DNA from 2 places in the Streptomyces spinoverrucosus genome. Region 2 is predicted to be linked to the other one. Evidence: predicted binding sites of a transcription regulator. Region 2 holds the regulator's gene; the other holds the start of a gene.

Region 1 (4,437 bases), 1.1 Mb from region 2:
ACTGGCGGGTCATCGGCGCCATCACGATCCGGTTCGGGACGGTGAGCCCGCCCACGTTGAAGGGCCGGGACAGAACCTGGGCTGCTCGGGAGAGGTCGGAGGACGCGGTGACGGTCACGTGGGGGCTCCTCGGAAATGGCCGACAAACGGTGGGCACACACTTGCGAATTAATGCATGCGCATACTTCCACAGCATTAACTGCTTCATCGGCCACCGCATTCCGCCCCCCTCCCGTCTCCGATGTGATCCCGGACACGCCCGAGGGCGGCACCCCCTGTCTCCAGGGAGTGCCGCCCTCGGTACTTACGGACGGATCCGATCCTCGGGAGGATCAGAAGTCCATGTCACCGCCCGGCATGCCGCCGCCGGCCGGGGCCGCGGCCTTCTCCGGCTTGTCGGCGATGACGGCCTCGGTGGTGAGGAAGAGCGCGGCGATGGAGGCGGCGTTCTGCAGGGCAGAGCGGGTCACCTTCGCCGGGTCGATGATGCCTTCCTTGACCAGGTCGACGTACTCGCCGGTCGCGGCGTTCAGGCCGTGGCCCGGGGTCAGGCCGCGAACCTTCTCGACCACGACGCCGCCCTCGAGGCCGGCGTTGACGGCGATCTGCTTCAGCGGAGCCTCGAGCGCGAGCTTCACGGCCTGGGCGCCGGTCGCCTCGTCACCCTCCAGCTCCAGCTTCTCGAACACCTGGGAGGCCTGGAGCAGGGCCACGCCACCACCGGCGACGATGCCCTCCTCGACGGCCGCCTTCGCGTTGCGAACGGCGTCCTCGATGCGGTGCTTGCGCTCCTTGAGCTCGACCTCGGTGGCGGCACCGGCCTTGATGACGGCCACGCCGCCGGCCAGCTTCGCCAGACGCTCCTGGAGCTTCTCGCGGTCGTAGTCCGAGTCGCTGTTCTCGATCTCGGCGCGGATCTGGTTCACGCGGCCCGCGACCTGGTCGGCGGAGCCGGCGCCGTCGACGATGGTGGTCTCGTCCTTGGTGATGACGACCTTGCGGGCGCGGCCCAGGAGGTCCAGGGTCGCGTTCTCCAGCTTGAGGCCGACCTCCTCGGAGATGACCTCGCCGCCCGTGAGGATGGCGATGTCGCCGAGCATGGCCTTGCGGCGGTCACCGAAGCCCGGGGCCTTGACGGCGACGGACTTGAAGGTGCCGCGGATCTTGTTGACGACCAGTGTCGACAGGGCCTCGCCCTCGACGTCCTCGGCGATGATCAGCAGCGGCTTGCCCGACTGCATGACCTTCTCCAGGAGCGGGAGCAGGTCCTTGACGTTGGAGATCTTGGAGTTGGCGATGAGGATGTACGGGTCCTCGAGGGCCGCCTCCATGCGCTCCATGTCGGTGGCGAAGTACGCCGAGATGTAGCCCTTGTCGAAGCGCATACCCTCGGTGAGCTCCAGCTCCAGACCGAAGGTCTGGGACTCCTCGACGGTGATGACGCCTTCCTTGCCGACCTTGTCCATGGCCTCGGCGATCAGCTCGCCGATCTGGGTGTCGGCGGCGGAGATGGAGGCCGTGGAGGCGATCTGCTCCTTGGTCTCGACCTCCTTGGCCTGGTCGAGCAGCGCACCGGAGACGGCCTCGACGGCCTTCTCGATACCGCGCTTCAGGGCCATCGGGTTGGCGCCGGCGGCGACGTTGCGCAGGCCCTCGCGGACGAGCGCCTGGGCGAGAACGGTCGCGGTGGTCGTACCGTCACCGGCGACGTCGTCCGTCTTCTTGGCGACTTCCTTGACCAGCTCGGCGCCGATCTTCTCGTACGGGTCCTCCAGCTCGATCTCCTTGGCGATGGAGACACCGTCGTTGGTGATCGTGGGGGCGCCCCACTTCTTCTCAAGGACGACGTTGCGGCCCTTGGGGCCGAGGGTCACCTTGACGGCGTCCGCGAGCTGGTTCATGCCGCGCTCGAGGCCCCGCCGCGCCTCCTCGTCGAACGCGATGATCTTGGCCATGTGAAGTGGTCCTCCCAGGACTGGGGGTGATTACTTCGGACCGCGCCCGCGCCCGCGACGGACGGCTCGCCTGCCTGTGGTTCCTTGCCCCACCCGGCCTGCGGCCTCACCGACCCGGTCCATCTTTGTCACTCTCACCTTCAGAGTGCTAACGCCAATGATTAGCACTCGCCCCTGCCGAGTGCAAGCGGCTCCCGGGATCCGACGCGGGACGGGCGAGGGCCTCGTCGCGTACACGCCGAAGGGCCCGCACCCCGGAGAGGTGCGGGCCCTTCGAACAGAACGTCACATACGGTGGTCGCGCGCTTAAGCGGTGACGCGAACCATGTCGGCCTGCGGGCCCTTCTGGCCCTGCGAGATCTCGAACTCGACCCGCTGGCCCTCTTCGAGGGTCCGGTAGCCGTCCATCTGGATCGCGCTGTAGTGGACGAAGACGTCCGCACCACCGTCGACCGCGATGAAGCCGTACCCCTTCTCCGCGTTGAACCACTTGACGGTGCCCTGAGCCATGCCTAACTCCCCTATTACTGGCCCTTGCACAGATCCACACTTCGCGGATCCGGGTCAGACCTCACCCCCCATTTGTTGGGGGCGTGCGCCGGAACGCGTCGACCGCGGCTGAATGTATCTGTCCAACTGCCGTCTGCAACAGGTCAATCGGACGAGAAATCTGGGCGCGGGCGGTCGGTAATTTATGGAGAATTCACCCGAATTCAGGGCAAGTCGGGCCCCATAAAAGGAATGAAAGACGCAAAAGAGCCACATACTTTGGCTACTTCTCATCGCATCGGAGCCGGAACTCATATGCGTCCGGCATGTCGATCCGCAACGCGTTCCCCAACTCTACCGCGCTCAACCACACTGAATTGCCCCCTCCGCTTCTCTCACGGAGGGGGCAATTCGATGAACAATGAGTAACTCGCGTTACTCACGGTAACGCGCGGGCGGTTCAGCCGCCGGCCACCGCCGGAATGATCGACACACCGGCACCGTCCGGGGTGGCCGTCTCCAGCCCCTGCTCGAAACGGACGTCATCGTCGTTGACGTACACGTTGACAAACCGCCGCAGCTTGCCCTGGTCGTCCAGGACACGGGCGCCGATACCGGTGTGGTTCTTCTCCAGGTCGGCGATGACCTCCGCGAGGGTCGTCCCCTCGGCGGACACCTCGGCCTGGCCACCCGTGTAGGTGCGCAGGATGGTAGGGATGCGGACGGTAACGCTCATAACTTGTGACCTCCGGTCAGGTGACTTACCTAGGGGCGCGGGGCTGTGCTGAATATGCGGCTACCGCCGCGTGGGCGCGACCAGCCCCAACCGGCCCGCAGACGAAGTACAAAGCTCTCTTACGCGAGCCCAGCCTCACGGAACGACTCAAGGCTCGGGCGAATGGTGGCCGTCAGACCCGTACCGGCCACCGCGTCCAGCGTCTTCAGACCATCCCCGGTGTTCAGCACCACGGTCGTCAGCGACGGATCCAGCACCCCGCCCTCGACCAGCTTGCGCGTAACCCCGACGGTCACCCCACCCGCGGTCTCCGCAAAGATCCCCTCGGTCCGCGCCAGCACCTTGATCGCGTCCACGACCTGCTCGTCCGTCACGTCCTCCACGAAGCCACCCGTGCGGCGCGCGATGTCGAGGACGTAGGGACCGTCGGCCGGGTTGCCGATGGCCAGCGACTTGGCGATGGTGTTCGGCTTCTGTGGCCGCACCACGTCGTGCCCCGCCTTGAACGCGGTCGACACCGGCGAGCAGCCCTCCGCCTGCGCCCCGAAGATCTTGTACGGCTTGTCCTCCACGAGCCCGAGCTTGATCAGCTCCTGCAACCCCTTGTCGATCTTCGTCAGCTGGGAGCCGGACGCGATCGGCACCACGATCTGGTCGGGCAGCCGCCAGCCGAGCTGCTCGCAGATCTCGTACGCCAGGGTCTTGGACCCCTCCGCGTAGTACGGCCGCAGGTTGACGTTGACGAAGCCCCAGCCCTCGCCGGCCGGGTCGCCGATCAGCTCGGAGCAGAAGCGGTTCACGTCGTCGTAGTTGCCCTCGATGCCGACGAGCTCGCCGCCGTAGACCGCGGCCATGACGACCTTGCCCTGCTCCAGGTCGTGCGGGATGAACACGCAGGAGCGGAAGCCCGCCCGGGCGGCGGCGGCGCCGACGGCACCCGCGAGGTTGCCGGTGGAGGAGCAGGAGAGCGTGGTGAAGCCGAAGGCGCGCGCGGCCTCCAGGGCCTGGGCGACCACGCGGTCCTTGAAGGAGTGGGTCGGGTTGCCGGAGTCGTCCTTGGCGAACAGCTTGCCGGGCTCGACGCCGAGTTCACGGGCGAGGTTGTCGGCCTGGACCAGCTTGGTCCAACCGGGGTTCAGGTTCGGCTTGTCGGCCACGTCGGCGGGGACGGGCAGCAGGGGCGCGTAACGCCAGATGTTCGACGGGCCCGCCTCGATGCGCCGACGGAGCTCCTCGGCGTCGTACGCGGAGAAGTCG
Region 2 (4,437 bases):
ACATACCGTCGGCCGTCTTGTAACCGGCCGCGAGGAATCCGAGCCCGCCGGCCTCGGCCACGGCCGCGGCGAGCTGCGGCACGGAGACGCCGCCCGCCATGGGGGCCTGCACGATCGGAAGCGGAAAGAGATCGGTCAGTGCGGAGGACATGACGGCATGTTGTCACGTCCTCCGAACAAGTCCGAATCCGGCCTGACCCCGGTCATATGCCTGAGGCACCCCAAGGTCCCGTGAAGGGCTAGCGCCCGTTGAACGCGTCCTTCAACCGCGAGAACAACCCCTGCTGCCCCGGCTGGAACTGCCCCTGAGGCCGTTCCTCGCCGCGCAGCTTGGCCAGTTCCCTCAGCAGGCGCTCCTGCTCCACGTCCAGCTTGGTCGGCGTCTGCACCTCGACGTGCACGATGAGGTCGCCGCGGCCGCCGCCGCGCAGGTGTGTGACGCCCCGGCCGTGCAGGGGGATCGACTGGCCGGACTGGGTGCCCGGGCGGATGTCGACCTCCTCCAGGCCGTCCAGGGTCTCCAGCGGCACCTTCGTACCGAGGGCCGCCGCCGTCATCGGGATCGTGACCGTGCAGTGCAGGTCGTCGCCGCGCCGCTGGAAGGTCGGGTGCGGCAGCTCGTGGATCTCGACGTAGAGGTCACCGGCCGGACCGCCACCGGGCCCGACCTCGCCCTCACCGGCGAGCTGGATGCGCGTGCCGTTGTCGACACCGGCCGGGATCTTGACCGTCAGGGTGCGCCGCGACCGGACCCGGCCGTCGCCCGCGCACTCCGGGCACGGGTTCGGTACGACCGTCCCGAAGCCCTGGCACTGCGGGCAGGGCCGCGAGGTCATGACCTGGCCCAGGAAGGACCGCGTGACCTGCGAGACCTCACCACGGCCCCGGCACATGTCACACGTCTGCGCCGAGGTCCCCGGCGCCGCGCCCTCGCCGCTGCAGGTCGAGCAGACGATGGCCGTGTCGACCTGGATGTCCTTCGTCGTGCCGAAGGCCGCCTCGTCGAGCTCGACCTCGATCCGGATCATCGCGTCCTGGCCCCGGCGCGTGCGCGAGCGCGGCCCGCGCTGCGACGCCGTACCGAAGAACGCGTCCATGATGTCCGAGAAGTTCCCGAAGCCACCCGCGCCGAAGCCGCCCGCACCGGCGCCGGCCCCGGCCTGCGACAGCGGGTCGCCGCCGAGGTCGTAGACCTGCTTCTTCTGCGGGTCCGAGAGCACCTCGTAAGCGGCGTTGATCTCCTTGAACCGCTCCTGGGTCTTCGGATCGGGGTTGACGTCCGGGTGCAGCTCGCGCGCGAGCCGCCGGAAGGCCTTCTTGATCTCTTCCTGCGACGCGTCGCGACGCACGCCGAGAACGGCGTAGTAGTCCGTGGCCACTTACGACTCCGCCAGGATCTGTCCGACGTACCGTGCCACTGCGCGTACCGCTCCCATCGTTCCCGGGTAATCCATGCGGGTCGGTCCGACCACGCCGAGCTTGGCAACCGCCTCGCCGCCCGAACCGTAGCCCACCGACACCACCGACGTGGAGTTGAGTCCCTCATGGGCGTTCTCGTGCCCGATGCGCACGGTCATGCCCGAATCCTTCGCCTCGCCAAGCAACTTGAGAAGCACCACCTGCTCCTCCAGCGCCTCCAGCACCGGCCGGATGGTGAGGGGGAAGTCATGTCCGAAGCGGGTGAGATTGGCCGTACCGCCGATCACCAGCCGCTCCTCCGTCTCTTCGACGAGCGTCTCCAGGAGGGTGGAGAGCACCGTCTGGACCGTACCGCGGTCCTCGGCCTCGAAGGCCTCCGGCAGATCCTGCACCAACTGCGGCACGTCCGTGAAGCGGCGGCCCGCGACCCGGCTGTTCAGCCGCGCCCGCAGATCCGCCAGCGACGACTCGCCGAACGGCGCCGGGCAGTCGACCATCCGCTGCTCGACCCGCCCGGTGTCCGTGATCAGCACCAGCATCACGCGCGCGGGTGCCAGCGACAGCAGTTCCACGTGCCGCACGGTGGACCGGGTCAGCGAGGGGTACTGCACGACGGCGACCTGCCGCGTGAGCTGCGCGAGCAGCCGTACGGTCCGGGTCACCACGTCGTCCAGGTCGACGGCGCCGTCGAGGAAGTTCTGGATCGCGCGGCGCTCCGGCGCGGTCAGCGGCTTGACCTCGGCCAGCTTGTCGACGAACAGCCGGTAGCCCTTGTCCGTCGGGATGCGCCCGGCGCTGGTGTGCGGCTGGGCGATGTACCCCTCGTCCTCCAGGGCCGCCATGTCGTTGCGCACGGTGGCCGGGGAGACGCCGAGGCTGTGCCGCTCGGTGAGCGCCTTGGAACCGACCGGCTCCTCGGTACCGACGTAGTCCTGGACGATCGCGCGCAGTACCTGCAGCCTTCGTTCACTGAGCATCCGCGCACACCTCCAGTACGTCGTCCCCTTGGCGCTCCCCCTGGCACTCGACGCCCGCGAGTGCCAGCCTTACCGGCCCAGTGTACGGCCGTCGGGTACGCCCCGGGCAAGGCCGGTCCTGCGAGGTCGTGCGGTCGGGAGCGTAGGGCTAGCGTCGCCGTATGAACGTGACTTGGGAAGAGGTGGGCTGGGAGCGGCTCGCGCGCGGGGTCGGGCGGTGCCGGCTGCCCGGCTGGGACTGCACGGTGGGGCTGGTGATCGGGCAGGGCGCGGCGCTGCTGATCGACGCGGGGTCGAGCCTCGCGGAGGGGGCGGCGCTGCGGGCGCGGGCGGAGGCGCTCGCCGGTCATCGTGTGACCCATCTCGCGCTCACCCACCCCCACTTCGACCACGTCCTCGGCGCGGCCGCGTTCGCCGGGGCGGAGGTCTTCGGCGCGGTCGGCATCGACACCGTGCTCGGTGGCCGGCGCGGCCGTGAGGAGATCCGCGCGGACGCCGTCCACCACGGCCTCGACGCGGCGGCGGCCCAGGAGGCGGCCGACACCCTGGTCCCGCCCCGCCACCATGTCTGCGGCGAGTGGACCCTCGACCTGGGCCCCGGCCGCCAGGTCCTGCTGGCGAACGTGGGCCCGGGCCACACGGCGTACGACCTCGCGGTCCTCGTGCCGGGGGAGCCGGAGGTGGTCTTCTGCGGCGACCTGGTCGAGGAGTCCGGCGAACCGCAGGCGGGCCCGGACGCGGTGCCGTCGCACTGGCCGGACGCGCTGGACCGGTTGGTGGACTTCGGCGGCGAGGACGCGCTGTACGTGCCCGGTCACGGTGCGGTGGTGGACGCGGCGTTCGTACGGCGCCAGCGCGACGCCCTCGCCACCCGTTTCGGCGTGTCGCACGGATGACGTAAGGCACCGTCCATATCGTCATGCGAATGCGCCAGTACTCCGCCGACCTGACCCCGCCGTGGAAGAAGCCCCAGCCCGTCCCGGAGGTCCCCGCGGAGGCCGGTCTGGTGGTGGAGGAGCCCGGCACCGGTTTCTGCGGCGCGGTGATCCGCTGCGAGGCGGGAACGGTGACCCTGGAGGACCGCTTCGGCAAGCACCGGGTCTTCCCGCTGGAGCCACGCGGCTTTCTGCTGGAGGGCAAGGTGGTGACCCTCGTACGGCCGTCCGCTTCGGCTCCGGTACGCCCCGCCCGCACCGCCTCCGGCTCGATCGCCGTACCCGGCGCACGCGCGCGCGTGGCCCGCGCCGGCCGCATCTACGTCGAGGGCCGGCACGACGCCGAGCTCGTCGAGAAGGTGTGGGGCGACGACCTGCGCATCGAGGGCGTGGTGGTGGAGTACCTGGAGGGCGTGGACGACCTGCCGTCGATCGTGGCCGATTTCGCACCGGGCCCGGACGCGCGGCTGGGCGTCCTGGTGGACCATCTGGTGCCGGGCACGAAGGAGTGGCGCATCGCGGAGGCGGTGACGAGCGAGCACGCGCTGGTGGTGGGGCACCCGTACATCGACATCTGGCAGGCGGTGAAGCCGTCGGCGCTGGGGATCGCGGGGTGGCCGTCGGTGCCGCGCGGTCAGGACTGGAAGACGGGGGTGTGCCGGGCGCTGGGGTGGCCGTCGGAGAACACCGGGGCGGTGTGGCAGGCGATTCTGGGCCGGGTGGGGTCTTACAAGGACCTGGAGCCGGAGTTGTTGGGGAGGGTGGAGGAGCTGATCGACTTCGTTACGGGTAGCGGTGGGGCCTGACGTCGGGGAAGGTTCCGAACTCGCTGGTGTCCAATTCGAGTCCCAGAGCCTCCAACGGGATGGGATCGCCGAATTTGATGATCTCCTGGCTGAGGTAGTCGGCGTCCTCACCCTGGCCCGCGGGCTTCGTCAGCAGGACGCAGTGCGCCATGATCGGGTCGAGGATGAGGTACACGGGGATCTTGCCCGCCGCGTAGATCGAGCGCTTGACCACATAGTCCTGGTGAACGCTGCTCTTGGAAACGACTTCGACCACCGCTGTGACCAGCTGGGACGGCAGGAGACGGCCCGAGGCAGGCA

Evidence for each region. Region 2 encodes HrcA, which represses chaperone genes, less so after heat shock. Its sites were predicted from a motif close to TTNGCACTCNGNNNNNCNGAGTGCNAA; they were not measured.
Region 1: a site for HrcA is predicted at 2,117-2,143, ahead of groL (chaperonin GroEL). Genes of this name have one in related genera too.

Annotation. Positions count from the first base shown of each region.
Region 1 covers NZ_JADPZX010000001.1:4,760,862-4,765,298, reverse strand. The annotation lists gene I2W78_RS21665 (NADH:flavin oxidoreductase) at 1-118, opposite strand, end outside; gene groL (chaperonin GroEL) at 333-1,955, opposite strand; gene I2W78_RS21655 (cold-shock protein) at 2,262-2,465, opposite strand; gene I2W78_RS21650 (MoaD/ThiS family protein) at 2,905-3,180, opposite strand; gene thrC (threonine synthase) at 3,300-4,437, opposite strand, start outside.
Region 2 covers NZ_JADPZX010000001.1:5,869,277-5,873,713, reverse strand. The annotation lists gene I2W78_RS26700 (nitronate monooxygenase) at 1-151, opposite strand, end outside; gene dnaJ (molecular chaperone DnaJ) at 240-1,379, opposite strand; gene hrcA (heat-inducible transcriptional repressor HrcA) at 1,380-2,396, opposite strand; gene I2W78_RS26685 (MBL fold metallo-hydrolase) at 2,558-3,292, shown strand; gene I2W78_RS26680 (DUF3097 domain-containing protein) at 3,322-4,137, shown strand; gene I2W78_RS26675 (Uma2 family endonuclease) at 4,115-4,437, opposite strand, start outside.